DNA from 3 places in the Leminorella richardii genome. Region 3 is predicted to be linked to each of the others. Evidence: predicted binding sites of a transcription regulator. Region 3 holds the regulator's gene; each other region holds the start of a gene.
What was found. Region 3 encodes PurR, which represses purine synthesis genes. Its sites were predicted from a motif close to CANGCAAACGTTTGCNTG; they were not measured.

Region 1 (2,271 bases), 1.3 Mb from region 3:
TGCCGTGTGGATCCCGACAGGTATGGAGCACTCTAGCTATAACCATCAGCACATTCGCTTTCGTTCGATCAATATTCATCCTCGATTCTGCTCTAGGCTGCCGCAGGAGGCGCGGGTTCTCAACCTGAGCGCGCTGTGCAATGAAATCATCGACACCTGCTTTGAACGAGGCATTGAGACGGTAAGCACGCTGGCAGAATGGCGGCTGTGTCGCGTGCTGATTGACGAGCTTGCCGCAGCGCCCGCGGAGTTGACCTACCTTCCTGACAGCGACGATAAGTATCTGTCACCCGTGTTACGGGCGCTGGAAGCGTCTCCGGGAGACAGCCGTTCTTTGGCACAGTGGGCTGAAATGGTTTACACCACCGAAAGAACGCTGGCTCGGAGGTGCACACAGGAGCTGGGTATGCCGTTTAGCGAGTGGCGACAGCGGCTGCGCTTTCTTTGCGGCGTGTCGCTTTTAGAACGGGGCAAGACCGTACAGCAGGTCGCACTGGAGGTGGGGTACAGCTCGGCATCGGCGTTTATTACTATGTTTCAGCAGATTGCCGGTACCACTCCTGAACGATACCGACGCCGCTGATGATCACGGCGCGGCTACCTATTCCACGCTATTCATTGTTGCGAACGACAGCATTATACTCACGCCACGATAAGGCAATTAGCGCCGTAGTAAAGCCAGAACAAACCAGAACGAAGGAGTAACGAAACCATGTTAAGACGAATTTCCTGGGGGCTGGGAGCGCTGTCTGTACTGATGCCTTTGGCCTTTTTTGCCTGGCAATGGTTTGTGCGTCAGGAGCGGCTTGCCGCAGGGGTAACGGAGAGCTCCATGAGCTGGACGTTCGGCGTGCTGATTGTCGATTTATCTCTGGCGGGGTTTATTGCCTTTCTGGCGGTGGTGTTTAACGCGCTGTCGCTCTCTCGTGTGCCAAACGACGGTTCGTTTCGACCGTTGCCTAGAATGCTTGAGATGGGGCTTTTGGCGCTTCCCCTGTTAATTAGTCTGTTCTTTTTCGGTGCGGTCATGACTCACGGCTAGTCGCCGTAGGGAGAAAAGCTCGTGCGGTTTTTCCCTCAATCACCATCTGAAAGAAAAAATCTCTCAAAATCGAACAATAACGGTTGAAATAGAGGTCGGTAAGCTCAGATAATCGTTTGCCTTACGACGTTAAACTGAATTTACTCCTTTTTTGAGGGCATTCTTCATGTCAAATCCAAGCGGGCAATCTCGGCCTGGCGCGTTAGAGCGCCTCTTTACTCTTTCTGAACGCAAAAGCAGCGTACGTCAGGAAGTGCTGGCCGGGCTTACCACTTTTCTGGCGATGGTTTACTCTATCGTCGTGGTTCCTAGCCTGCTGGGACAGGCGGGTTTCCCGGTTGAGACGGTCTTCGTCGCAACCTGTCTGGTAGCCGGCTTGGGATCTATCGTGATGGGCCTGTGGGCAAATTTGCCGATGGCTATCGGCTGTGCCATTTCCCTGACGGCCTTTACCGCCTTTAGTCTTGTTTTAGGGCAGGGGCTTTCTATCCCAGTTGTGCTGGGCGCCGTCTTTATTATGGGCGTTCTGTTTACGCTGATTTCGGCAACCGGAATTCGAGCCTGGATCCTGCGCAATATTCCAATGGGTATCGCCCACGGTACCGGCATCGGTATCGGCCTGTTTCTACTGATGATCGCTACCAGCGGTATTGGCGCAGTGGTGAAGAACCCTAATGCGGGGCTACCGGTGCAGTTCGGTGACTTTACGTCGTTCCCTGTCATGATGGCCTTTATCGGTCTGGCTGTGATTATTGGCCTTGAGCGCCTGCGCGTACCCGGCGGTATCCTGCTGGTTATCGTGGCGATTTCCGGGCTAGGGTTAGCGTTTGACCCGAACGTGAAGTTTCAGGGGGTAAGCTCAATGCCTTCGCTAGTGGCGCAGGACGGCACTTCGCTGATGTTCAGTCTGGATATCCCCGGCGCGCTTAAGCTCACGGTTCTGCCAAGCATTTTGGCACTGGTGATGACGGCGGTTTTTGACGCTACCGGGACGATTCGCGCGGTGGCCGGTCAGGCAAACCTGCTGGATAAAGACGGTCAGATTATCAACGGCGGTAAGGCGTTGACCACAGACTCCGTGAGCAGCATTCTGTCCGGCGTTGTGGGGGCTTCTCCTGCGGCGGTGTATATTGAATCTGCGGCCGGCACTGCAGCGGGTGGGCGTACCGGCCTGACGGCTGTCGTCGTCGGCGTTCTGTTCCTGCTGCTGCTGTTCTTCTCTCCTCTGG
Region 2 (2,271 bases), 690 kb from region 3:
CATGGCTAGTCAGTTTCAAAACAGGCTGGTTGGTGCAGTTATTATTGTCGCCATTGGCGTGATCGTACTGCCCAACCTGTTTGATGGTAAAAAGAAGCACTATGAAGACACGTTTGCTTCTATTCCGCTGGTGCCCAAAGAGGGTGACGATCAGAATACCGAAATTTTACCGTCGGTGAACCATAACCTGCCGCAGACACCGCCAGCGGCCAGCGGTAGTTCCGATGACAAACAGGGACAGGGCGCTTCTGCTCAAACAGCGGGAACGACCCCGCCAGATACCGCACCGCCAACGTCTCCGCCAAAAGAAACATCAACAGCAGGCACCGCAGGCGCGACCGCAACAGGTACCACAGCGTCAACAAAGCCGGAAAGTAAACCTGCCGAGGCGAAGCCGGTGACTAAGCCGGAAGCTGAGAAGCCTAAGGACAAGCCCAAAGATAAGCCAGTAGACAAGCCTCAGGAAAAGGCGCCTGTCGGGCAGGCCTATATTGTTCAGCTCGGTGCGTTAAAGAATGCAGACAGGGTTAATGAGCTGGTGGCAACGCTGCGCCTGTCGGGATATCGGGTCTACACTATTCCTGCCACGCCGGTTCAGGGTAAAGTGACGCGCCTTATCGTTGGGCCTGACCCGTCAAAACAGAAGCTGGAGTCTGCTTTGCCGGAGCTTAATCGCCTGACGGGCCTCAGCGGGCAGGTTAAAGCATATACAACTGCACGGTAACGTTTGCTTACCGATAAAATCGATACGCAAACGTTTTCTTTTTCTGGTAAAATGCGCCGCAACGCGACGGCGTAGTATTTTGTATAGGTAAATTGTATGAAGTTTTACGTCACTGCATGGATGTGGGTATGCTGAACTGGGTTGACTATGTCATTATCGGCGTTATTGCCTTTTCTCTTCTGGTCAGCCTGATTCGTGGGTTCGTTCGTGAAGCGCTGTCGTTGGTGACCTGGGTTGCGGCGTTTTTTGTCGCCAGTCGTTTTTATCCCTACCTGACGGTCTACTTTACGCAGTTTCAGGACGAGCTGATACGTAATGCCATTGCCATTGCCGCGTTGTTTGTTGCGACGCTAATTGTGGGTGCTATCGTTAACTATGTGATTGGGTCTTTGGTTAAACATACGGGGCTTTCCGGTACAGATCGCGTACTGGGTATCTGCTTCGGTGCGCTGCGCGGTGTGCTGATTGTTGCTGCTCTGCTGTTTTTCCTCGATTCCTTTACGGCGTTTTCTCAAAGCGAAGCCTGGGTTCAGTCTCAGCTGATCCCGCAATTTAGCCCACTAATCAAATGGTTCTTTGACCATTTACAGAGTTCGTCGAGTTTTCTGCCGAACGCAATACCCTAGCGAGTTAACGGGGGTTGCGGTCGGCGATACTGATGAGGAAGAGACAGCATGTGCGGTATTGTCGGCATTGTCGGGTTCACCCCCGTAAACCAGTCTATTTATGATGCACTAACGGTGCTTCAGCACCGCGGGCAGGACGCCGCGGGCATAGTCACTATTGATGAAAACAATAACTTTCGCCTGAGAAAGGCCAACGGACTGGTTAAAGACGTGTTTGAAATGCGGCACATGCAGCGCCTGCAGGGCACGCTCGGCATCGGCCACGTTCGCTATCCGACTGCCGGCAGCTCTAGCGCTTCAGAGGCGCAGCCGTTTTATGTGAACTCCCCCTACGGTATTTCTTTAGCCCACAACGGCAATTTAACCAACGCCCACGAGCTGCGAGACAAGCTGTTTGAAGTTGCCCGTCGCCACGTCAATACTTCGTCTGACTCTGAAGTGCTCCTTAATATTCTAGCCAGCGAATTGGATAACTTTCGTCACTATCCGCTGACGCCAGAGGATATCTTTACCTCGGTGCGCAATACTCACCGCCTGATCCGCGGTGCCTATGCCTGCGTTGCTTTGATTATCGGCCACGGCATGCTGGCATTTCGCGATCCTAACGGCATTCGTCCCTTAGTCATCGGTAAGCGCAAGCTGGATGACGGCAGGCAGGAATATATGGTGGCCTCAGAGAGCGTGGCGCTGGATACGCTTGGTTTTGAATTTATGCGTGACGTTGAACCGGGAGAGGCCGTTTACGTGACGCTGGAAGGGCAGCTGTTTACCGAACCGTGTGCCGATAATCCGCAGAATCACCCGTGCCTGTTTGAATACGTCTATTTTTCCCGCCCGGATTCGTTTATTAGCAAAATCTCTGTTTACAGTGCCCGTGTGCGGATGGGAAAAACGCTGGGAGAGAAGATCGCCAGAGAGTGG
Region 3 (2,271 bases):
TCAAGAAAGGAGGTGTACTGACGTACGATATTAAACATGACCTGCAGGAAGTCCATGATGGTCGCCGTCATCTCCTGCATTTGGCTTTTAGGCGCAACCAGATACTTAAGCATAGATATCGCGGTCGATATAAGCGAGGGGATAAAAATAACAATACCCGCGATCCGCTTGATTAAAGCCAGCGCGCTAGCCGTGTGGTGAGTCATTCTGCCTCCATGTTGAAACACCGAATCTTACTTACTTTACTCAAAAAATAGGCTCCACAAAGGGAGCATTTTTCACTTACCGACAAATCGCCAAAATGAAAGCGTATCGCTCCATCGTTGCTCTTTGGCGCTATCAAAAACAATACCCGGCTTTAACCGCGCCGGGTATGTACTATCAATCAGTGCGTAACGGCAATCAGACTATAGGTAACAATCACCGCCAACGCCAGAACGACTGTACTTAAAGACCATTTTAACTCAGCAGACATCTTGGATTCCTTTTATTATCAACTTAAGTGTCATCAACATAAGTGCTGTTAACGCAAACTTACGAACTTCATTTCAACGAAGCCGTATAAAACAACAAAAACGTCGCAGCCTTTAACTATAGTTCTTTGACTTTTTAATTAAATACGCCAAAATCCATCGCCAAACTGCACTGACAGCGGCAATGTAAGCTAAAGCCAGTGTATACGTAATAAATTCTACACCTTTTTGCCTTTAATGTGTAATCGAACGAATAAAGAGAAGGCAAACGGTTACTTATCCGTTTACACTGTCAGGAGAGCAACGCACGATGGTGTGGACACAGGAGAATTCACTTTTATGGCAACGATCAAAGACGTAGCAAAACGCGCGGGCGTTTCAACAACAACAGTATCTCACGTCATTAATAAAACCCGTTTTGTAGCGGAAGATACAAAAACCGCCGTTTGGGCAGCCATAAAAGAACTCAGCTACTCCCCCAGCGCCGTTGCCCGCAGCCTTAAGGTGAACAGCACCAAAACGCTGGGACTACTGGCAACCAGCAGTGGATCCCCCTACTTTGCTGAGGTGATTCAGGCCGTAGAGTCCGCCTGTTATAAAAAAGGCTACACGCTCATCCTGTGCAATACACAAAACGACCTGGAAAAGCAGCAGGCCTATCTGGCAATGCTGGCGCAAAAACGTGTGGATGGCCTGCTGGTGATGTGTTCGGAATATCATCCCCCTCTGCTTGAGCTGTTAAATGACTATCAAAATATTCCCATGATGGTCATGGACTGGGGCAAACACAGCGATTTTACCGACAACATTGAAGATAACGGTTTCCACGGCGGCTATCTGGCGGCTCGCTATCTGATAGACAGAGGGCACCGAGACATCGCGACTATTACCGGTCAGCTTAATGAGTTTACCGGCCGCGAGCGCCATCGCGGTTTTCTCCATGCACTGGAAGAAGCAGGCATCCATATTCCAGCAGAGTGGATTATCGAAGCGGACTTTCAGCCTCAGGAAGGTCATGAAGGCATGATGCAACTGCTAAAACTGAAAAAGCGCCCAACGGCGCTGTTCTGCGGCGGCGACGTTATCGCAATGGGAGCCCTGTGCGCGGCGGGAGAAATGGGGTTAAGAATCCCTCAGGATATTTCGGTGATCGGTTATGACAATATCCGAAACACCCGTTTTTATAATCCACCTTTGACAACTATTCAGCAGCCCAAAGAGAACCTAGCCGAAATGGCGCTCGACATGCTGTTAGATCGCGTAATCAATAAGCGAGAAACTTACCACTCTATTGAGCTGCATCCTGAGCTGGTAGAGCGGAACTCTGTCGCCGACGGCCCACACCTTAAAAAATAGCGTTTCACTCCGGCCCGCTGCTTCAGCGGGTCTTTTGTTTGCCCTACGGCTACTCTCTTCCTATAGTTAAATCAGAAAAACTACCTAAAGTAGAAAAGCGCTCAGGTTCAGGACGACCCTTTACTGCATCTCACCCACCGTCGAATGCTAACAAGGTAAGCGCCCTATGAAACGAATAAAATACTTTGCTGTTTTGATGTTTCCCCTCTGTCTTATGGTTAGCTGCGCGCTAATGCCCGGTGTACAAATCAGCCATATAGAATACAGCGTGACCGATAAAGCCAACGGCGGACATCCTGTATCTGTCGACATTGTTGCCGTTAAGGGGGATGCGCTGGTTGCACGACTAGAAGGCTATTCTTCTGAAAAATGGTTTACAGAAAAAGATCGCCTGCTGGCTAAAAATCCCAAGGAGCTTACCGTCTGGCCTCTTACCGTACGC

Region 1: DQM29_RS02280 (NCS2 family permease) is a predicted target of PurR. The motif match lies at 1,148-1,165, and genes of this name have one in related genera.
Region 2: cvpA (colicin V production protein) is a predicted target of PurR. The motif match lies at 748-765, and genes of this name have one in related genera.

Annotation. Positions count from the first base shown of each region.
Region 1 is NZ_LS483470.1:467,452-469,722, forward strand. It holds gene DQM29_RS02270 (AraC family transcriptional regulator) at 1-583, shown strand, start outside; gene DQM29_RS02275 (hypothetical protein) at 713-1,042, shown strand; gene DQM29_RS02280 (NCS2 family permease) at 1,209-2,271, shown strand, end outside.
Region 2 is NZ_LS483470.1:2,445,484-2,447,754, reverse strand. It holds gene folC (bifunctional tetrahydrofolate synthase/dihydrofolate synthase) at 1-9, shown strand, start outside; gene dedD (cell division protein DedD) at 2-724, shown strand; gene cvpA (colicin V production protein) at 856-1,350, shown strand; gene purF (amidophosphoribosyltransferase) at 1,399-2,271, shown strand, end outside.
Region 3 is NZ_LS483470.1:1,754,573-1,756,843, reverse strand. It holds gene DQM29_RS08185 (YniB family protein) at 1-206, opposite strand, end outside; gene cydH (cytochrome bd-I oxidase subunit CydH) at 386-475, opposite strand; gene purR (HTH-type transcriptional repressor PurR) at 813-1,829, shown strand; gene DQM29_RS08170 (hypothetical protein) at 1,996-2,271, shown strand, end outside.